DNA from 3 places in the Lactobacillus amylovorus DSM 20531 genome. Region 2 is predicted to be linked to each of the others. Evidence: predicted binding sites of a transcription regulator. Region 2 holds the regulator's gene; each other region holds the start of a gene.
The links. The regulator NrdR, encoded in region 2, represses ribonucleotide reductase genes. The targets are predictions, from matches to a motif close to ACACNATATATNGTGT.

Region 1 (7,958 bases), 450 kb from region 2:
AAGACAAGGATAGTATCGATTTTTACGGCTGGAATGGTTTGCAGCACGTACAAGAATTTTCTTACCTTGAAAAATCAGGTTTGCTTAACATGAAGGCCCACCTAGGTGATTGGATCGATGGCTCTGATGCTGGTATACTTGGTGAAAGCGAACTGATCAAGTTAAACAATTCGTTTAAGTCTGCTACGCTTCCTTACTTAAATATTAAGGGCAACCACGATGAAAATGATAAGTTTGACGAGCAACATGATTTGAAGGCTTCATTCCCAGAAAATGAGTTTGAAAATATCATGTGGCCTGACATGTACCGGCAAAAGAATATCCATTATATTTCACGCCAACATGGTGTAGCATATTTTGACTTCGATGATATCCGCGTCATTTCCGTTAATACGTCGGATTTGCCTTATGTTTTGAATAATAAGGGACAAAAGAAATACGATGCCAAGATTACTTTGGCCGTGCGTGAAGACCAAATTGAAGAGATCATCGAAATTCTGACTAGATCATCAAACAAGAAGATTATCTTCATGAGCCATGCCAACCCAATTAACCGCAAGGGCAGTAACGCCCTTAAATATAACGGTAGATCTTTGCATGAATTGCTCGTTGCCTTTAATCAAAGAGAAAAGGGCCGCATGCATGCTAGCGATGGTGAACCAGCAGAATTCCGTTTGTCCAATGACTTCGACTTCACGCACGTAAAGAATGCGCGCATCATTGCCTACTTCTGCGGTCACCGTCACCGCGAAGATCAATATCGCATCAATGGTATCCAATATATTCTGTTTAATTGCTCAGCCTTAATGGGGCCAAAACATTCTTTAACAACCAAATTCAATAAGAACTTGAAGCGGCAGATCGACCACAGCAATGAAGCGGCCGGTTATATCGTTAACGTTGATTTGAAACGCCACCGCATTCAAGTCTTTGGCTATGGCGCTGCCGCAAGACGGCGAGTATATTTTATTTAGTTAAAGAAGAGTAAAGCTATTTGGCTATTACAAGTGTTTAGCTTATAATAAAAAAGTTAACGTAGAAAAATATGTATAGATAAAGTAGAGAGAATTTAGCTTAGGGGAAGTTTAAATATGTGCGGAATTGTCGCATTTTATGATCCAAAAATAAACGAAAAACAAGCCGTTATTGGCAAAATGATGGCTACGATCAAGCACCGTGGACCTAGTTCCGACGGTTACTACACTAACGATGAGGTTGCCCTTGGTTTCAGAAGATTGTCAATTATCGATCTTCGTGGGGGTACGCAACCTATTTATAATGAAGATAAAACTAGAGCAATTATCTTTAATGGTGAGATTTACAACTTTAAGCCATTAAGAGAACAATTAATTAAAGCAGGCCACACTTTCACTACCAAGGCCGATACTGAAGTATTGCTTCACGGTTATGAAGAATGGGGCATGGATGGTTTACTTAAGAAGGTACGTGGTATGTTTGCCTTCCTTATCTGGGATGACAACAACAAGACCCTTTATGGTGCACGTGACTTCTTTGGTATCAAGCCAATGTACTACAGCAACCAAGATGGCCACTTGCTTGTTGGTTCAGAACTTAAGAGTTTCTTGGAATATCCAAAGTTCAAGCGTGAATTGAACGTTGAAGCTGTTAAGCCATACCTCATGAACCAATACAACGACCTTGAAGAAACTTTCTTTAAGGGTGTTTACAGATTCCCAGCAGGTCACTGGTTCGAATACAAAGATGGCGAAATGAAGACCCACCAATACTGGGATGCTGAATACAAGGAAAACAGCTTAAGCTTTGAAGAAACTTTGAAGCGCATCAACGATGACTTGAAGGAAACTGTTGACTTGTACAGAAACGCCGACGTTAAGGTTGGTGCCTTCTTGTCAGAAGGTATCGACTCTTCATACTTGACCACTTTGCTTAACCCAGACGACGTTTTCTCAGTAAGTTTTGACGACTCAACTTACGATGAAGCTTCAAAGGCTAAGGCTTTAGCTGACATCAACCACTGGAAGTTCTTCAGTGACAAGGTTGACGCCGATGAAGCTATGCGTGATTTCCCAGAAATGCAATACCACATGGATGAACCTGATGCCAACCCATCAATCATCCCACTTTGGTACTTGTGTAAGTTGGCTCGTAAGCACGTTACTGTTGCGCTTTCTGGTGAAGGTGCCGACGAATTGTTTGCCGGTTATGTTAACTACGGGATGCACACCCATAATGATTTGATCAAGGTCTTCACTAGCGAACTTAAGAAGTTGCCTAAGAATAAGCAAGTTAAGTTGGCTCACAAGATTAAGAAAATGCCTAACTTCCCAGGTAAAGTTCACATGTACACCAATTTGGCTGAACCAAGTGAATTCTACGTTGGTCAATCAGTAATTTACGACATGGATTACCCAACTATCTTTACCTCAAAGGATGCCAACAGCATTTTGCAGCCAACTTACCGCAACAAGTTGACTGTTAACGGCATTTACCAAAAGGACTTCAAGAAGGTTAAGGGCATCGACAACGTTAAGCAAATGCAATACATCGATTTGCACCACTTCATGCTTAACGATATTGAACAAAAGGCCGACAAGATCTCAATGGCTCACTCACTTGAAGTTCGTGTGCCATATCTTGATAAGAAGATCGCAGAATTAGCTAACTCAATCCCAACTAAGTACTTGGTAAACCGTCATGATACCAAGTACGCACTTCGTAAGGCTTCAGAAAAGGTATTGCCTGACGAATGGGCTAAGCGTCCAAAGCTTGGTTTCCCAACGCCAATCAAACAATGGCTTAAGGAACCACGCTTCTACAAGCAAGTACGCAGCTTGTTCGAAGAAGAATTCGTAAATGATATCTTCGATCAAAAGAAGATCATTAAGCTTCTTGATGACAACTACGAAGGCGATGGCTCACACAGAAGACAAATCTGGGTTATCTACACCTTCCTTGTTTGGTACAAGTTGTTCTTCGTAGATTACGAAAACACTGTTAAGAAGTACCAACATGTTCAACCTGAAGTTGCTAATTTGATTAAGCAAGGTAAGTTACTTTAATTTAGGGGATTATTGAAGATAATGACTAAGAAATTTACACCAATTTTACTTGGTAGTGACATTAACGTTTATGGTATGGCTCGTTCATTCAACGAAGCATATGGCATCAAGGTTAAGGCAATGGCTGATGCCCAACTTGCCGCAACCCGTTATTCAAAGATTGTTGACGTAGAACTTCACCATGGTTTTAGCGCAGATCCAACTTTTATGGATGTTATGCGTAAAAAGATGGAAATCTACAAGGATCACAAGGAACCAGTAATTTTGATTGCTTGTGGTGATGGTTATGCGGAACTTCTTTCAAAGCACAAGGAAGAATTGAGCAAGGTATTTATCGTACCTTACATCGATTACGACTTGCTTGAAAAGTTAATTTCTAAGGAAGGCTTCTACGAAGTTGCCGAAGAATATGGTTTGCCGTATCCGAAGACTAAGATCATCACTATGGATGATTACAAGTCAGGCAAGTACACTGATGTGCCATTCCAATTCCCAGTAGAACTTAAGCCAGAAGACCCAGTTTCATGGCTTAACTGCCAATTCGAAGGTCGTAAGAAGACTTTCACCATCCACGATGAAAATGAATTCAAGGATATCGTAGGCAAGATCTACACCAATGGTTATACTGAAGACCTTATTTTGCAAGACTTCATCCCTGGTGATGACTCAAACATGAGAACCTTGAATGCTTACGTTGACAAGAACCACCAAGTTAAGATGATGTGCTTAGGTCACCCATTATTGGAAGACCCAACCCCACAATCAATCGGTAACTACATGACTATCTTGCCAGCATACGACGAAAAGTTATACGAACAAGTTCAAGCCTTCCTTGAAAAGTTGAACTACACTGGTATGGCTAACTTCGATATCAAGTACGATACTCGTGACGGCCAATACAAGTTCTTCGAAATCAACTTGCGTCAAGGTCGTTCAAGCTTCTACGTAACTTTGAACGGTTACAACTTGGCTAAGTGGTACATCGACGATTACGTTGAAGACAGCTTGAAGGATAAGGACACCGTATACGGCAATAAGTTGAAGTCTAAGCACGTTTTATGGATGGGTGTACCAGTTAAGATCTTTAAGGAATACGCCTTTGAAAACGAAGCTAAGGACACTGCAGAAGAATTAATTCACGAAGGTCGTTATGGTACTACTGTCTTTTACGACAAAGACCGCAACTTTAAGCGTTGGCTTTTGATGAAGTACATGTTCCACAACTACTACGCTCGTTACAAGAAGTACTACGAAGTAAACAAGGGTCAATACTTCAAGAAAAATAAGTAATTGAATATTTAAGAAAGCTTGGAAGTTATTTCCAAGCTTTTTTATTTTTGTTTCTATCTTTGGAATAAATAATTGGTTATATAATGACAATGAATTTTTTCAAGGAGGAAAAAAGGATGAAAATTAAAAAGTTAGGTATTATTGCGACAGCAGCTATTATGGGGATTTCTGTTGCGGCACCAGCTACTAATGTACAAGCTAGCCCATATTCAGATGCCTTTTGGGGTTCTTTTAATGGTTATTTAGCCGGAAGAGCAGTAAATATTAATGACTGAGACTATGGTAATTTAAGCGATGGCAATGTTGAAGTAAAGACAAAGACTGGCGTTACCTATGTTGGCGATGTAGTCATTCCAAACACTGCTGATTTATCTTATGCCTTTGCTAGTTCAGGTACCTTGCAGAAGCTTGATGTTGGTGCTTTGGATACAACTGGCGTCGATAGGATAGCTCAAACTTTTGCGATGGATCATAATTTGGTTGAAATCGATGGTTTGGAAAATTGGGATGTTTCTAAAGTAACTAATTTTACTTCTAATTTCTTAAGTGATTATAAGATTCAATGTTTGGTTAACTTAAGTAACTGGGAAATTCAAGATAATGCTCATAGAGGTACTGATGTTTTTGGCAAAGATAATGCCCAACACTACTTATACAAAGTAGAAATCAACGGCCAAGTTGTTGAAACACTTCCAGTTAAAGCATTTAACTCTGCTGAAGAAGCTGTAAACGAAATTCAAAAGCATTTGGGTGAAATTGCTACTAGCAGAAACTCCTGTGACTCCGGCTCAACCAACCACGGCTCCAGTCAAACCAGAAAACAAGCCTAACAAGACTAAGGACAACGGTAAGACCGTCAAGCCACACGCAGAAAATGCAACCAACAGACATGGTAGAAAGTACGCTCCAGCAGCTGCAGTAAAGAACACTACTAAGCCACAAGGTACCGTATTGAATAACACACAAACCAAACAACATCCTCAAGCAACAGCTAAACCACAAGATGTAGTGTCAGCTAACAAGAAACAAAATCAAAAGACTTTGCCACAAACAGGTGCTAAAAAAGTTGGGAAAAATTTCTCCCAACTTTTTTTCGTGCTCAAAATCTCTTAACAGCAGCCTTTTGCTAAATACAAGGTATAGATGTCTTTATACGTATAGAATACAAGATATTGTGTTTTATGGTAAGATTGATTCATAGATTTAGAGAGGTTGATCTTTATGTTAAAGCAAGAATTGGAGCAAAAGCTAGAAACACCAACAATGTTCGTTAAGCGTGACGGCTCTAAATATCCGTTCGAATTATTCAAATTGGAAATGGTTATTCACGCTCTCGGCTTAGATGATGTTAAGACAATTATTTTAAGCAAGATTATGGACAAGCTTGATGATGACACCGTAACGGCACAAGATGTTGCGACCGCATTTAGACAAAGCTTGAATGAACTGGGCTATATTGAAGCTGCCAAAAAGTATGTTGCTTACCGCAAGCACGACGTCGCCGAATGGGAAAAACAAATTGATACTAAGAGCCGTTTGGAACGCTTAGTTCATAAAGACCCAACCATCGTTAACGAAAACGCAAATAAAGATAGTGATGTCTTCAGTACCCAACGTGATTTGACCGCTGGTACAGTAGGTAAGACCGTTGGTTTGACCATGATGCCTGAACACATCGCTAAAGCCCACCTTCGCGGCGACATTCACTGGCACGACTTAGACTACACGCCACTTTCACCAATGTCTAACTGCTGCTTGATCGACTTCAAAGAAATGCTTACCAACGGCTTCAAGATTGGTAATGCCTACATGGAAAGTCCTAACTCAATCGGCGTTGCTACTAGTCAAGTTGCCCAAATCATTACTAACGTTGCTTCAAGCCAATACGGTGGTTGTTCATTCGACCGTGCCGATGAAGTTTTAGCTCCTTTTGCTCAAAAGAACTACGAAAAGCACTTAAAGGATGCTAAAGAATTAATTGACGATGAAGAAAAAGCAGATGCTTTTGCTAAGAAGCGTACCAAGAAAGACATCTACGACGCTATGCAAAGCCTTGAATACGAGATCAACACTATGTTCTCAAGCCAAGGTCAAACACCATTTACTAGCTTGGGCTTCGGTCTTGGTACTTCTTGGATTGAAAAAGAAATCCAAAAAGACATCTTAAGAATCAGAATTGCTGGTTTGGGTAAAGAACACAGAACTGCTATCTTCCCAAAGCTGCTCTTCACTCTTAAGAGAGGGCTTAACTTGCACCCAGGCGATCCTAACTACGATGTTAAGAAGCTTGCCATCGAATGTTCAACCAAGAGGATGTACCCAGACGTTTTGAGCTACGACAAGATTAAAGAAATCACCGGCTCATTCAAGTGTCCAATGGGTTGTCGTTCATTCTTACAAGGTTGGAAGGACAAGAACGGCAAGGAAGTTAACTCAGGCAGAATGAACTTAGGTGTTGTCACTGTTAACTTGCCAAGAATCGCTATGGAAAGTCACGGCGATATGGACTTGTTCTGGAAGATCTTCGACGTTAGAATGCAAACTTGCCACGAAGCCTTACAATTCAAGGCTCACCGCGTAACCGAAGCTAAGCCAGTCAACGCACCAATCCTTTACCAATACGGTGCATTTGGCAAGCGTCTTTCAGAAGATGGCAACGTTAACGACCTCTTCAAGAACGGGCGTGCCACTATTTCCTTGGGCTACATCGGCCTTTACGAAGTAGGTACTGTCTTCTACGGTTCCGATTGGGAACACAACAATGAAGCTCACGACTTCACTGTTGAGATCGTTAAGAAGATGCATGACTTATGTGCTAAGTGGGAAAAGGACGATCCTAACCACTACCACTACAGCTTGTACTCAACTCCAAGTGAAAGTTTGACCGACCGCTTCTGCAGACTTGATACTGCTAAGTTCGGCAAGGTCAAGGACATCACTGACAAGGAATACTACACTAACTCATTCCACTACGATGTTAGAAAGCACCCAACTCCATTTGAAAAGTTGAGTTTCGAAATGGATTATCCAAAATACGCTGCCGGTGGTTTCATCCACTACTGCGAATACCCTAACTTGAAGCAAAACCCAGCAGCTCTTGAAGCCGTTTGGGACTGGGCTTACGACAAGGTAGGCTACCTTGGTACCAACACCCCAATCGACAAGTGCTACAAGTGTGGTTTCGCCGGTGAATTCAAGGCTACTGCTAAAGGCTTCCAATGCCCAGTCTGCGGCAACCACGATCCACGTACCTGTGACTGTGTAAAGAGAACCTGCGGCTACCTTGGTAATCCTTTGAAGAGACCTATGGTTCACGGTCGTCATGAAGAAATTGCTCACAGAGTAAAGCACATGACCATGGGCTTGGTACGCGAAGAAGCTGAAGAGGAAATCGAAGAAAATGCCAAAGAAAGATAAAAACGATCAAGAAGGCCCTGACATTCGAAGCAGTTTGATCAAGGTTAATATTGATGGCGATACGGTATTTGTTGACTCAAATCAATATAAGCCTCAGGTCGATCATGCAAAGAAGTTGCTTAAGCAAAGGGCAATGCCAAAGAACCCTAAGCCGCAAGAATGGAAGAGCGAAGAACATAGTTTGCACAAGATTGCGGACTACAAGCCATT
Region 2 (7,958 bases):
CGTTTGGGCATTCACACTCACGGCCTTGATTACGACATGCTTTTGGCATCCTACTTGATCAATAATGAAAATAACTCCAACGATCTTGGTGAAATTGCCCATCTTTATGGGGATTATTCCGTTAAGACCGACCTTGAAGTCTACGGCAAAGGTAAGAGTGAACACATCCCTGATGACGATGATGAATTATTCAACCACTTAGCTTCCAAGGTCAACGCCATTGAATCACTCAAGAAGACTCTGCTTGAAAAGCTCAAAGACCACGAACAAGATGCCTTGTTTGATACGATCGAAATCCCAACCGCGTGCGTTTTAGCCAGAATGGAAATGAACGGGATGAAGGTTGAAGCCAGCACCTTGATTCAACTGCAAAATGAATTTGCCGTTCAATTGAAGGAACTCGAAGACAAGATTTATAGCCAAGCCGGTGAAAAGTTCAACTTGAATTCACCTAAGCAACTAGGTCACATTTTGTTCGAAAAGCTTGGTTTGCCAGTCATCAAAAAGACCAAAACTGGTTACTCAACTTCAGTTGAAGTCTTGGATCAATTAAAGACGCAAAGTCCAATCGTTAGTGAAATTTTGGATTACCGTCAAATTGCCAAGATTCAATCTACCTATGTAAAGGGTCTGCTTGACGTCATTCAACCAGATGGCCGCGTGCACACACGTTACTTGCAGACTTTTACTGCAACTGGTCGACTTTCTAGTGTGGATCCTAACTTGCAAAATATCCCTACCCGCACTGAAGAAGGAAAGCAAATCAGAAAGGCCTTCGTGCCAAGTGAACCAGACGGCTACATTTTCTCTTGCGACTATTCACAAGTTGAGCTTCGTGTCTTGGCCCATGTTTCTGGCGATCAAAACATGCAAGAGGCCTTCAAGACCGGATACGATATTCACTCACACACCGCGATGAAGATTTTCCACTTGGATTCACCAGATCAAGTAACGCCACTGATGCGTCGTCACGCTAAGGCTGTTAACTTCGGTATCGTTTATGGTATTTCCGATTACGGTTTGTCCAAGAACTTAGGCATTTCTAGAAAACGTGCCCAAGAATTTATCGACAACTACTTCGAACAATATCCTCAAATCAAGGATTACATGGATAAGGCTGTGCAAAAAGCGCGTGACAAAGGCTATGCCGAAACAATTATGCACCGTCGCAGATACTTGCCAGATATTCACGCTAAGAAGTACACCGTGCGTGCCTTTGCTGAAAGAACCGCCATCAACTCACCAATCCAAGGTTCAGCTGCTGATATCATCAAGATTGCCATGATTAACATGCAAAAGAAGCTTGATGAATTGCACCTCAAGACCAAGATGGTAGTTCAGGTGCACGACGAATTAATTTTTGATGTGCCAAAAGATGAACTTGAAACAATCAAGAAGATTGTGCCAGAAGTAATGCAATCAGCAGTTAAGCTTGATGTGCCACTAATTGCTGATTCTGGTTGGGGCCACAATTGGTACGATGCAAAGTAGGTGATTAGATGCCTGAAATGCCCGAAGTTGAAACTGTTCGGAGAACTTTAACTCCTTTAATTAAAGGAAAGACAATTGAAAAAGTAATTCTGTGGTATCCAAAAATCGTTGCGACGGACCATGACAAGTTTGTCAATGAACTGCCAGGCAAAAAGATTATTCGCATCGACCGCTATGCCAAGTATTTATTGATTCGCTTGAATGATAATTTAACAATTGTGTCGCACTTACGCATGGAAGGAAAGTATCATTTAACTACGCCGGAAGCGCCTAAAGACAAGCATGATCACGTAGAATTTATTTTTACCGACGGCACTGCCTTGCGCTATAACGATGTGCGCAAATTTGGCCGTATGCAGCTAGTTTTGACCGGAACCGAGCGACAAACAACTGGCATCGGTAAACTGGGCGTTGAACCCAATACGCCGGAATTTAGTGAGCAGTATTTTTTGTCTAGCTTAAAGAGAAAAAAGAAGAACATCAAAAATGTCTTGCTCGATCAAACTGTTGTTGCAGGTTTAGGCAACATTTATGTCGATGAAACCTTGTGGCAAAGCAAGATCCATCCCTTGAGTTTGGCTAACAAAATTCCTGCCAATAAAGTAGAAGATCTGCGTAAAAATATTAATGAAACCATCAAAATTGCCACAGAAAAGCGCGGTACAACTGTTCATAGCTATTTGGATGCAAACGGCGAAGTTGGTGGTTACCAAGAAATGCTACAAGTTTACGGCCACGCCGGTGAAGCATGTCCTAGATGTGGCACGACTTTGGAAAAGATTAAGGTTTCAGGAAGGGGCACCACTTTTTGCCCTCATTGTCAGGTGATTTATAAATGACATACGTTTTAGCTTTAACTGGCGGAATTGCAACAGGCAAAAGCACCGCGGATCAATTTTTTAAAAAGCAAAATATTCCTATTGTCGACTGTGACGAAATAGCGCATGATTTAATGAAGCCAAAAAATGCTTCTTGGCAAGCAATTAAGGATAATTTTGGCGAAGAATATCTGAATTCTGACCAGACGATTAACCGTAAAAAGCTCGGTCAATTAGTTTTTAGTAATAAAAGTGCGCTAAATAAACTAAATCAGTTGACTCATCCTCTAATTTTCGATAAAACAGTACAAAAGATAACATCATATCAAAATGAAGATATGGTTATCCTTGATGCACCAGTTTATTTTGAATCTGGCTTAGATAAGAAGCATATTGCCAATAGTGTGTTGGTAATTACTTTGCCAGAATCTATTCAAATAGAGCGATTAAAACAAAGAAATAATTTAACTGATAAAGAAGCCAGAATGCGGATTAATAGCCAAATGCCGTTGTCTAAAAAAACACAATTGGCTGATTTTGTAATTGAAAATACTGGTACAATAAAAGAACTAGAAAGTAAACTAGAACAATTATTAAATAAAATCAAAAAAGAGGGGTAGCTATGGAATGTCCAAATTGTCATCAAAATGCCTCCCGCGTTATTGATTCACGTCCTAGTGATGAAAACCGGGCAATTAGAAGACGTCGAGAATGTGAAAACTGTGGTTTCCGTTTTACGACCTTTGAGCGTATTGAAACGGCGCCTTTATTAGTAATTAAGAATGATGGAACGCGTGAACCATTTAGCCGCAAGAAGATTTTGCACGGTGTAATGGCTGCAGGTCAAAAGCGTCCAATCAGCAGTGAACAATTCGAACAATTAGTTGATCACGTTGAAAACAAGGTAAGAAAGCAAGGCGTCAGCGAAATCTCGTCTAAGAAGATTGGTCAATATGTCATGGACGAGTTGGCTGATCTAGACGATGTTGCTTACATCAGATTTGCTTCCATTTATCGTGAATTTAAAGACATGTCTAGCTTTATGAAGACTATGGAAGACATGATGGCCAAAAAGGGAAAGGGTAATTAAAAATGTTTGAGACATCTGATCCCAAGCACCTCTACTATGTAGCCAATCGCGTTACGCTTTTTCCCGAAGATGAACAAATACTGATTAAACTATATCAGCCATTGGTTGGTGCCATTGCGGTTGCTTTGTACCAAACTTTGATCAGCAACTACGACCCATATGGCATCGTTTCCGATTCTAAGGGTATCTATTCGCTGCAAGAACAACTGGATTGTAGCTTAAAGACGATGTTTACATCGCTTCATAAATTAGAGGCCGTGGGGTTAGTTCAAACATTTTTATCCGATAATGTTTTTAATAACGTCATCGTGTTTAAATTGCTTAAAGTGCCTAGTGCTGATAAGTTTTTCGCTACGCCGCTTCTTGCAAGTTTGCTTAAGGAAAAAGTTGGCGAAGAAACCTTTCATGAATTAAGCCACAAGTTCGCTAAAGAAGCTAAGTTGCGGGAAAAGCCTATTAAGAATGCGCGCGATGTTTCGGCTAATTTCTTTGATATGTTCCGTTTGCCGGGGGATGAAGCAATCACTCCATCCAGCGATGTAATTGAGGCCGCCAAAGAAAACAAAGTTCATGAAGAAGAGGTGGCCCAAGTTAACGACAGGGATGCAATCGATTGGGACTTTATCAAAGAGCAATATGAGGTTTATCAAATTCCAGCTAGTGAAGTTGATAATAAGAAGAATCAAATTCGCTCTTTGATGCAGACGTATGGCTTGTCCGAAAAAGAATTCGTGGATGAGAGTTTGCCATGCCTTCATGGTTCGTATGAATTGAACATGCGCGACATTAGCAATACTTTAGCTGAGAACTACAAACGGATTAACACTAGAGAACACGTGCAAAAGCAGGTAAATGAAGGCCGTAAAAAGGCTTTGGCTGCAATTAAGGGCTTGGACGACAACGATAAGAAGTTGCTCAAGGAAGCCAATGAAAGCTCACCCGCTGAGTTTTTGTATAAGATAAAAACAGAAAAGGGCGGCATTGCCAGTGCAGGCGAGCGGCAGATTATCAATAATTTGCACACCCAGTATGGTTTGCCAGAAGATTTGATCAATATTCTGACCTATACTTGTTTGACTTACGATACTGTAGTGAACTCAAACTTGGCCTACAAGATCGCTAACGACTGGCTCCAACATGGTGTTGCAACCGCGGTTCAGGCTTTGCAGTACGTGAAGAAACGTCGCGATAGTTTTGGCAATGGCAATAATCGAAGATCCAGAAGAAACTATAACTATCAAAATAAGCGCGTAGAAAAGGGCACCGATTGGAGCAAGAAGAAGGTGGATACCAATTCCGGTATTTCTACTGCGCAATTGAAGGACTTGTTTAAAGATTTGAACAATAAATAAGAAAGCAGGTGAATAAATGGAACCAATAGGCAATGTGATCAAGCAAATTGTTAAACAGCGCAATTTAGGCGATGAAAAGACTTTGGAGAATCAAGCCTTGCATGATCCTGATGTGCAAGCTTTTCTTAAGCAAAATGCGGATAAAATCGATCAAAAGATGATTCGCAATAGCATGTCGAATCTTTACGAATTTTATTCACAAAAAACGCATCCCAACAAGGTGATGGTCGGTTATGCACCGCAGCTATTTTTAAACGGCAAGGTAATCGACATTCGCTATGCACCGACAAGAGCTAAGATCGCACAAGACCGTAAAAAGGCAGCGCAAAGACGGCTGCAGCTCATTGATTTGCCTGCTCGTTTGCATGACGTTAGTTTAAGTGAAATTGACGTTACAGACGATCGGAACAATGTTCTTGCTTTAATTTATGATTTCTTGAAGAAGTATAAAAAAGACCCGCACCAAAAAGGTTTATATCTTTCAGGCGATTTCGGCGTTGGTAAGACCTATATTTTGGCAGGTCTTGCTAATTATGTCGTTACCAACATGAATAAAAACGTCATTTTCTTGCACGTGCCAACATTTATTGCCGGCCTTGCTAGTCACTTTGACGATAATAGCCGAATTAGCTTGCAAGAAGAAATCCGTAGATTATCCGAATGTGATTTGCTTATTCTGGATGATATTGGGGCCGAAAGTCTCAGCCAATGGTCACGTGATGACGTCTTAGGCGTAATTTTGCAGGCAAGAATGGATAATGTTTTGCCAACCTTCTTCTCATCCAATTTGGACATGGAAGCATTGCAGTCACACTTTGAAGAAACGCGTAATGCGACCGACCCAGTTAAGGCGAGAAGACTGATGCAGCGTGTCCGCTTTTTGGCTAAAGAAATTGTGGTGCCAGGACCTGACCGCAGAAATTCTTTGCATTAATTTTTAAAAAGGTCTTGCATCCCCAGCTCGAATGCGTATAATTGAAACTAATTAAACGAGACATGATGAACCTCGCTTCAGAGAGAGGGACCTAGTTCTGGAAGTCCTTCATTAGAGGCTCACCCCAATCGTTTATTCCCAAAGTTAAAATTTTAGGTTGGATACCTTTATCAATCCGAATATAAGAGGTTAGACACACGCTAACCTGAATTTTGGGTGGAACCACGCAATTAACGTCCCAGTGCTATTGAGCACTGGGATTTTTTTTGGAGGTAATTTTATGAGTTTTTCAGTTACTTTACCAGACGGCTCAAAGAAAGAATTTGACAAAGCCGTTTCAGTTAAAGATGTAGCTTCATCAATCGCAACTTCACTTGGAAAAGCTGCTGTTGGTGCTAAGGTAAATGGCCAAGTTAAGCCACTTGATTACGAAATCGATAGCGACGTTGAAATTGCTATCCTTACTGATAAAGACGATGAAGGTTTGGATATCTTAAGAGCAACTGCAGCATTTGCACTTGAAGCTGTTGCTAAGAAGAAGTACCCAGAACTTCGTTTAGGTGAACACGTAGCTGACGAAGGTGGCTTCTACATTGACACTGACAAGAAGGACCAAATCAAGGTTACTGAATTGCCAGAACTTGAAAAGGCTATGGAAAAGCTTGTTAAGAGTGGTCAAGCAATTGAACACGTTGAAATGGACAAGTCAGAACTTGAAGATATCTACAAGGACGACCCATACAAGAGTGAACTTTTGAAGAAGGTTGAAGGCGACAAGGTTGACGCTTACAAGTTAGGCGACTTCGTAGACTTTGGTTTTGACGCATTACTTCCAAACACTGGTAAGATCAAGCACTTCAAGCTTTTGTCAGTAGCTGGTGCTTACTGGTTAGGTAAGTCATCAAACCCAATGCTTCAAAGAATCTTCGGTACTGCATTCTTCAAAGAAGCAGCATTGAAGGATGACTTAAAGCGTCGTGCAGAAATTAAGGAACGCGACCACCGTACTATCGGTCGTGACCTTGACCTCTTCTTCGTAGATCCTAAGGTTGGTGCAGGTCTTCCTTACTGGATGCCAAAGGGTGCTACTATTCGTCGTGTTGTTGAACGTTACATCATCGACCGTGAAGTAGCTGATGGTTACCAACACGTTTACACTCCAGTACTTATGAACCTTGACGCTTACAAGACTTCAGGTCACTGGGCACACTACCGTGATGACATGTTCCCACCAATGGATATGGGTGATGGCGAAATGCTTGAACTTCGTCCAATGAACTGTCCATCACACATCCAAATTTACAAGCACCACATTCGTTCATACCGTGACTTGCCACTTCGTGTTGCTGAACTTGGTATGATGCACAGATACGAAAAATCAGGTGCTTTGTCAGGTCTTCAACGTGTACGTGAAATGACTTTGAACGATGGTCACACCTTCGTAGCTCTTGACCAAGTTCAAGACGAATTTGCTAAGATCTTGAAGTTGATCATGGACGTATACAAGGACTTCGACATTACTGATTACTACTTCAGACTTTCATACCGTGATCCAAAGAACACTGAAAAGTACTTTGCAAACGATGAAATGTGGGAAAGAAGTCAAAAGATGCTTAAGGGTGCTATGGATGACCTTGGCCTTGACTACGTTGAAGCTGAAGGTGAAGCAGCATTCTACGGTCCTAAGCTTGATATCCAAACTAAGACTGCTTTGGGTAACGACGAAACTATGTCAACTATTCAACTTGACTTCATGCTTCCAGAAAGATTTGGCTTAACTTACGTTGGTCAAGATGGTGAAGAACACCGTCCAGTTATGATCCACCGTGGTATTGTTGGTACTATGGAAAGATTCATTGCTTACTTAACTGAAATTTACAAGGGTGCCTTCCCAACTTGGCTTGCTCCAATCCAAGCTGAAATCATCCCAGTTAACAACGACGCTCACGGCGAATACGCCGAAAAGGTTCGTCAAGAACTTGCTAAGCGCGGCTTCAGAGCAGAAGTTGACAACAGAAACGAAAAGATGGGTTACAAGATTCGTGAATCACAAACCCAAAAGGTACCTTACACTTTGGTATTAGGTGACGAAGAAATGAAGAACGGTAGCGTAAACGTACGTCGTTACGGTACTGACGAAGAAATTTCTAAGAGTCTTGACGACTTCATCAAGGAAATTGACGCTGACGTTAAGTCATACTCAAGAGAAAACAACTAATATTTAAATAGTTAAATACCTAAAAGGTAGTAGATGGCCAATAAGCTGTCTACTA
Region 3 (7,958 bases), 970 kb from region 2:
GCAACCTTGCCATATTCATCATCAAAGTTTTCCTCGCTTAAAATGTCGAGGCCTTCCTCTTTAGCCATGCCATTACCAGCAGTGACGATCACGGCATCAGCATCTTTCAGCCATTCTTTTACCTTAGTTAAATCTGTCATTATGATTCTCTTTTCCTAATTATTTTGTATAACCTGTAAAATGCAGTTTTCCATCAATGTATTCGCCTAAAAAGACATCATTAACATTATTATAACCTGCTTTTTCTACTTCATGCTCGAGCCAAGACTCGTCTTTGTGAATCAACTCCAGCACATCGACGTTGGACTGCCCATCGCTAATAATTGGAAAACGGATATTAGCCTCATCATTTTCAATAATAGTTAATTGCCCGTTTTGTTCAAAAATACAGTTCTTCACTTTTTCAACAGAATAAATTCCGCGGCTTCTGAGTTTAAACATCAATTCATTAGCGGAAATTCCTGCCTTCATACAGTTGCCGACTAAGACTTTGCCATTTTTGATCACTTGAACGGGCTTGCCGTCAATAATGCCACGAATCCAGCTGTTGTGGTCGCGGCTGAATTTCAGGATGAAGGCGACTAACATCAGAATTTAGAAAATGGCCCGATCCGTATTCTGATTAAGACTCCTTTCTAATTTGGTCCATTCTAACATACGCAAAAAAAGCAGTGCTTTCGCACTACTTTTCAAATCTACTTACCGTTCTTCTTATCTTTTCTGTTAACTTTTGCGCTAGCCTTACGTCTTCTTGAAGCGCCCAAGCCTGTGATACCCATTGTGGCTGCCAATGCTCCAAGAACTCCTGCAGCTTCAGCCTTCTTATCACCTGTTTCAGGTAAAGTCTCTTCATTTTGACTCTTTTCAGCTACTTCGGTTGATTCGTCTGAAATGCCCTCTGTGGTTGAAACTGTTTCTGGAGTTTTAGCTTCATCAGAAACCGTTGCAGCTTTGACTGGAGCTACCTTAGCCGTACCTGTACCCTTGTTTTCCTTACCTGGTTCTGTAGAAGCATGTGGTGTTAAAATTTCATCTTCTTCATCGAATTCAGGTTGGTGTGGGTATTCATCTTCTTCTGGAAGAGGATCTGGAGTTGGTTCAGGTTCTGGATCAGGAGTAGGTGTTGGGTCTGGGTCTGGAGTTGTAGTATTTGGTCTGTAGACCACAGTATCTTCTTCATCCAGATTATTTCCATAGTTGTCATTGGTTACTGTAATGTAGTATGGACCTACTTCTAGATGATCAGCTGTGTAGCCCTCAATTACAGGACTTACAACTGTTACAAATGTCTGTGTCTTTGTCCATTCACCGTCCCAAGTAATCTCTCCAGTTACTAAATCTTTAGTACCTGTTTGAACAAAGTGCAATGTTTCATTATAATCTTCGTGAGCAGTAGTACCGTCTTCATAATTGTAGTGAATTACTTGGTTAACATCCATATGACGATGCTCTGTCTCAGTGTTATGAGTCAAGTAAACATAGTGGTGTTGTGGGTCATCCTTAATAGTACCCTTCAAAGCTTCAGGTACATACATTTCAGCCAAAACATAACCAGCACTCGCCCAATCCCACAATGTGTTTTGGTATTCATCACCAATAGCCAAATATTCAATATGTTGAACATGCTCACCCAACTCAGTACCATGTCCTAGACTTACATGATCAAAGCCACTTGTTACACCATTTTGAATATCATTATATACATCAACGTAGTGAATATGTACACTAGAATTTTTATTTAATACTATTTGCTTCTTTTCAACTTCGATTTTTAACGTTGGTCTTTCAGGGGCCTTACCTGGATGCACTGCATCCAAAGTCATTTTAGGAATAGAAGTTGAATAAGTTGCCCAAGCTGCACCTATACCTGTACTGAATCTAATCTTAATTTTCTTACCGTGAACTTTGAATAAGCCGGCACCAAAGATTGCTTTTTTATTATCGTTAGAGTTATCCCAATTAATATACTTATTAATAATGGCTCTATTAGTTTCAGTGTCTCCCCAAGCATTTATTGCTGCTTGAGTTTGTTTTCTTATGGTCTTATCGTTAACGTCTCCATAGATTACCAACACTTCATTGTTCTTCTCTGAATAAAGAACATCGCCACCATAAATTCCGGCACCCTCATGTACTTTTACCGTAGATTCAGGTAAAGCAAGACCGCTTCCGCCATACTCATTATGTTCTTTGTCATTAATAATTTCGGCTTTTTCAATGTACTTACTACCTGTACCCTCACTGTTCAAAGAGCCTGCCGTAATATATGCGGTGCCATCCTTCAAATCAATCGGATTACCTTCTTTATCGTACAAAGTAATATCTACGGTTACACCATCACTATGAACATACCAGAAACCATCCGTTAATTTATTGTTGAAATAAATACCTGATGGATCATATTTATCTCTTTCATAGTTTGGCTTCCAACCACTAAATGAAACTAAAATTTTTTCAATATCAACATTGCCATATTTTGAATTTTGAAAACCTGTATATTCAAGTCTAAGAAATTCACCAAGTGTTTCTTTATTAATTTTATAAAATTGATCTAGTACTACTTGAGTATCCGGATTAGTTCCTATAGTTTTATTACCAGTTCCTACTGTTACATTATCGCCTTTATACACTACAGTAACTTTTGAACTTTCATTTGGATCCAAAATTAAATCTTGCGATACTTTATCAATATCAACGTCATTTTCATCCCAAAGCCCATATTTTTTTAGTTCTTCAATATAGTCTGCTTTCTTTTGGTTATATTCAGCCAATTTTTTCTTATATTCTACAGATTCCTTATTGTATTTTTTAAGTTCAGTCCTATATTGTTCTAAAGCTTTATTAATCTTATCAAGTTGCTTTTGAATATGTTCCTCAAGTTTTCCTTCAGCATCCTTAATACCACTAACATTGGTTGTGATGTCTTCTCCATTTGCAACATCAACTTCTACGCCTTCGCCTTTGGCATTTTCAATAGCCTCATCTAACTTGCCATTATTTGTATTGTTGATGTTTTCAACATCATTTTTAGCATCATCATAAGTTGGAGTTTTAGTCTCTTCCTTAGGAATTTCCTCATTTGAAGTATTACCAGTTGTTGATACTTGCTCAGTAGTCGTCTCAGTACTTTGAGTTTCGAGCTGACTTGTGCCTTCAGTTGAAGTTGTATCAACAGTTGTGTCATTAGTTGCTACAGATTCAGAATTGGTAGATGCAGTTTCAGTTGATGTATCTGTTACTACATCATTTGAAGTTTCAGTACTTTCATCTGAAATCACTTCACCATTTTGATCTTCAGTACTATTAGTTCTTGGTTGCACGCTAATTCTTACCTTAGTCTTTTCAGAACTAAGAACATTTGCGCTTTCTACTTCAGCAATCTCATCTTCACGATATCCTGAAGCCTTAACAACATGAGTGTTTGCGCCTGTCATAATTCCAACACCCAAAAGTGCAGAAGCCGCACCAGCCGCAGCCTTCTTAGCTCTAGGGCTCATTTCCTTATGATCTTCGTGATTCTTGTGATATCTCTTCATCTTCTTTTTAAAATTTTTCTTAGATGTCATTTTCATGGCCTCCTATTATGTATACGTATCAAATTAATTATACTTTTGATACTTATACATTATCATGAAACCATTTTCATGAATAGTGACACATCGTCTCTTTTTAAATTTCTTAAAGATTTTCAGAAAACACTTATGTACGAAAAAAACGCCACCGAAATTCGATAACGTTTCCTTTTTATATTGAATTGATTCTTAGCTGATTACTAGTTTCTAATTTCCTTAAGTCCAGATTTACGACGGCCCATGTTGAACCATGGTGAAACAGTAAATGCCAAAACATCGTTAATGACGTAAATCAATGAGTTAATCGCCATTGCCAAGTTGGCATCCCCTTGCGCATAAGTGATACCCCAAAGAATCAATTGGAAAATACCACTTGCAGTCCACCAGAAGTATTGGTTGTTGTAACGCATGAAGCACATGATACCAGCAGTAAGTGAAATAGCAAAACTGATAGCGTCAACCCAAGGACGTGGGTCATTAGTGAACTTACCAATTAAGAAGCCTGATACCAAGTAAACGGCCAATGTACCAACGATGGCGATGACCCATTCTCTACCACCAAACTTTCTCAAGTGGTTCTTAGTATCATCATTCCATGATCTTACTGACAAGATAACTGGCAAATCCAAAGTTGCGATATAAGCAATTTGTTCAAAAATAGAAAGATAATTCTTGGCTGACCAACCAGCATAGATGAAACATGCTGCTGAGATCAATCCTAACCATCCATTAATTGCCTTAGTGGCATTAATTGCCAATACACAAAGCGTACCCAAAAGAGTACCAATGAAAGTGATCAAAGTTACGCTAGTAACCTTTGCTTGAATAAGTAACGCTAATTGAAAACCAAATGCGAAAAACCATAAACAATAGTTTTGTACTGGCCACCCCTTTAATTGATTAAACAGCCAAACAAAATAATTCTCATGTCTTTCCATATATACAAACTACTCCCTTTTTATTTTAGGTTCACAATATACTATATATTGTGCCTTATCCGCTCTTTTATTTAAAAAGCATCGTTATCTAGTATAGTGGACTCAAAATTAAATACAAGTATTGACATTTTTTTGATTTACGTTAGTACCATAATTTTTTATTTGTTAAGTTTTTAAAAGCGCTTTCATTTTTATTTTTGCAAGTGACATTATGTCATATAATGTATCCAAGAAAGGAAAAAGAATATATTAATTATGTGTTACGGAGGTACCAAAAATGTTCAAGACAAAGAAAACGCAATTTGCTATTCGCAAATTGGCTAAGGGTGCTGTTGCAGTGTTATTAAGTTTCGGCATACTAGCTGGTCCTAGTGCGCCAATTGTCTCAGCAGCCTCTGAAGCAATTCAAAATGAAATGACTGATGATACAACTTCAAATGAAGTAATAAGTGATACAACTTCAGTAGTAGAAGAAAGTGTTCCTGTAGAAAATAATACAGCAGACACTTTAACTACTGATAATACTGAAGTTTCAGCTAATTACTCTGAAAATACTGATGATAGTACTACAACTACTGTGCAAACTGATACAGATGTATCTACTCAAGAAAAAACAGATCCAGAAACATCTGTTAATACTGAGCAACCAATTCAAACAGAAGAAGCTGAAAGTACTACTCCAGTTGAAGATATAAATTCAAAATCTGAAGAAAATGTATCTCAAAATAATAATATTAATACTTCTAAAGAAGGTACAAATAAAAAAGATAAACCAAATATCAATGAAATGACCAAGGAAGAATTGGCAGATCATATTAAAGATTTGGCAGATAAACATCCTTTAGGTATCGCTGGTATCTTCCATATTTTCGGTAATGAAGTGACCCAAAATGGTCATATTGCAGGTAATATTGCTGCAGATAAACTTTCTGGTACAAATTTTGGTACCAATTCAAATGCAACCAATAATTTAACCAACGGTGATATCCACTATGTTGGCAATCTCAATGGACTTAACAAAATCGATGGTGACAACAAAGTAGTCATCTTTGGACCAGACATTGAATACCGTTCATTTGAAAATGATGGAGCAATTGAAGTTAACTATGGAACTGCAGAAAAACCTGACTGGAGAAAAGTAGATATTCCTTATAACCACATTGTTCAAGCCGATCAAAAAATTGATATTCAAGGCGAACTAGATAAATTAAGTCAAAAGTCAGATAACTGGGATAGTCAAGCACAGATTGAAGGAGTTAAAGCCGATTTTAATGATCTCAACAATAGTTGGATCGATGTTTCTGAGGCTATAAAGAATGCTGGCGACAGTAAGGAACCTATTTATGTAACAATTGATGCCGCACACCTTTCAGGCGACAAACGTAATATTACGATCAAAGGTATTCCTGCTGGTGCTGAAGCTCCAATGATTATTTTAAATGTAATTAATATTCAAGGTGGAGATTTAACAGTTCAAACTCACCTTGTACTGGAATATGCTGATGGTAATAATATTGGCGGTTCTTCTGAAACTCCAAATCAATTTAATAAATTGCTCTGGAACTTCGGTACAGATGTTAATAAATTACATTTTGCTGGAGACTACCATTTGGGAAGTGTTCTAGCAACCAACGCTCATATTACAAATGCTGTTAACATTGACGGTAATATTATTGGTAACAAAGTTACTGTTAGTGGTGAAACACACCGTTGGGACTTAACACCACCATTCGTAGAAATTGAAGAACCTGAAAAGCCTGATCCTAAACCTGAACCTGAGCCTGAAAATCCAACTCCAGATACTCCTGCTCCACAACCTAAACCAGAGGAAACTCCTGACAATACAGAAGATTTTACTCCTCCATTAAATGAAGATGTATTGGATCTAGATGGTACAGATGAAAATGAAACACCAGCTGGAGAAGAATCAACAGAAGAAGCTATTGCTCCACTTCCTAAAAATGTAATCGAAAAAAATCAAAAAGAAGTAACTTCTACTGCTGTAACCGAGAAATCTAGTGAAAAAACAACTAAACCGAAAGCAGAAGTAGAAAATGAAAATGTAACTGAAACCTCAAAAGAAGTTGGACTTCCAGAAACCGGTGAAGATAAGACTAACCTCATTACTACAGGCATTGTTTTAGCAAGTATTGCTGCAACAATCACGGCATTAGGTTCATTCATCAACAAGAAAAATTAACTAAAAATTACTGTTACTATAGATTTAAATGTAACCGCATTAATAAAGCGGAGGCTTTAATATGCTAAAAAGCGAACAAAATTCTTCTATTACTAAAAATATTAATTCAGCTAACTGTTTAGAGATTAATTATTACGATCCCTATGGTAATAAAGTTGGTGCATATTATTCTGCACCAGCTAATGCTGCAATATTTATTAGCAACAAAAGATTAAAAGAAATTATCGATTCAAATATTCCTGAAAATCATCAAATAGTTCCTTACTTTGCATATCCACAGCACGACATCACTAGCGATAACACTACTGAAGAAATAATGATTGCAGTAAAGAAATCAATCCTATTAATTAACAAAAAACTCATCAATGATTCTAAAATTGAGTCAATTGATGAGTTTTTCTATTGATAAATATTAATGTTGTGAAGCACCTGTTGTAGTATCTGGTTCTTCTGTTTTTTTTTAGTTTTTTCTACCTTTTCAGCCTTAGTTGAAACACCACTTACAGCATCAGGATCTGAATTTCTACGATAAGTTGCACCAGTTGTGGTATCATCATCTACTACCAACTTTTGACCAGTAGTTTCACAGAAATACTTAACGAGTGGATACAAATCTTGAACCCATTCGTAAATACCTGCGTAATCTCCATTATCATCTTCAACACGCTTATAGTAGTGCAAAACAAGTTTCTTCAAATTACCAGTTGGAACAGGCATATAGACATCATCATGTCCATCTTGCTTAGTACGTAAAGCATGAACTACTTTTTTAGCATTAGGAATAACATCACGCACATCAGGGTGAATTGCCTTCATAGTATCACCGACTTGATCTGGTGTACGTTTAGCAAGCATCTTATAATTTGGATCAGTTGGACGATTGTACCATAGAAATTCATTATTATCGTCAACAAAAGTCATTTCCCCAATTGTATTTCTAAGCATCCAATTAAGTTGGTTAACAGTAAGTAACCCCGCATCCAGCTTCACATAATCGTCACCTTCTGCAGCATGGACCTTCTTAGCTGCCTTATCCAGCCATTCAGGATCATTTTTATCGATTCCTTCAACTGTATATTTAGATTTACCCTTAGCTTAAAAATCTTCTTTTAAGTATTCATCAGGATTCATATCCTTAAGCCATTTAGGTTCTGCCATAATTTTTTCCTCCTACTAATAAAGAATCTTCTTAATTCTAATTATAATTTGTAAACGATTTCAATTAAATTGGATTGATATAAATTTAGC

Region 1: a site for NrdR is predicted at 5,494-5,509, ahead of nrdD (anaerobic ribonucleoside-triphosphate reductase). Genes of this name have one in related genera too.
Region 3: a site for NrdR is predicted at 4,549-4,564, ahead of pnuC (nicotinamide riboside transporter PnuC). Genes of this name have one in related genera too.

Annotation. Positions count from the first base shown of each region.
Region 1 is NZ_CP017706.1:967,346-975,303, reverse strand. Features, by position in the region: gene LA20531_RS05080 (metallophosphoesterase family protein) at 1-974, shown strand, start outside; gene asnB (asparagine synthase (glutamine-hydrolyzing)) at 1,092-3,041, shown strand; gene LA20531_RS05070 (carboxylate--amine ligase) at 3,063-4,331, shown strand; gene LA20531_RS11135 (hypothetical protein) at 4,448-4,606, shown strand; gene LA20531_RS05065 (BspA family leucine-rich repeat surface protein) at 4,682-5,161, shown strand; gene LA20531_RS05060 (hypothetical protein) at 5,109-5,444, shown strand; gene nrdD (anaerobic ribonucleoside-triphosphate reductase) at 5,553-7,748, shown strand; gene nrdG (anaerobic ribonucleoside-triphosphate reductase activating protein) at 7,732-7,958, shown strand, end outside.
Region 2 is NZ_CP017706.1:518,866-526,823, reverse strand. Features, by position in the region: gene polA (DNA polymerase I) at 1-1,491, shown strand, start outside; gene mutM (bifunctional DNA-formamidopyrimidine glycosylase/DNA-(apurinic or apyrimidinic site) lyase) at 1,500-2,330, shown strand; gene coaE (dephospho-CoA kinase) at 2,327-2,929, shown strand; gene nrdR (transcriptional regulator NrdR) at 2,932-3,399, shown strand; gene LA20531_RS02690 (replication initiation and membrane attachment family protein) at 3,402-4,751, shown strand; gene dnaI (primosomal protein DnaI) at 4,768-5,685, shown strand; gene thrS (threonine--tRNA ligase) at 5,966-7,903, shown strand.
Region 3 is NZ_CP017706.1:1,490,596-1,498,553, reverse strand. Features, by position in the region: gene LA20531_RS07775 (SIR2 family NAD-dependent protein deacylase) at 1-140, opposite strand, end outside; partial or broken gene LA20531_RS07770 (DUF421 domain-containing protein) at 160-585, opposite strand; gene LA20531_RS07765 (mucin-binding protein) at 696-3,566, opposite strand; gene pnuC (nicotinamide riboside transporter PnuC) at 3,773-4,510, opposite strand; gene LA20531_RS07755 (cell surface protein) at 4,788-6,710, shown strand; gene LA20531_RS07750 (hypothetical protein) at 6,772-7,116, shown strand; partial or broken gene LA20531_RS07745 (PAS domain-containing protein) at 7,123-7,868, opposite strand.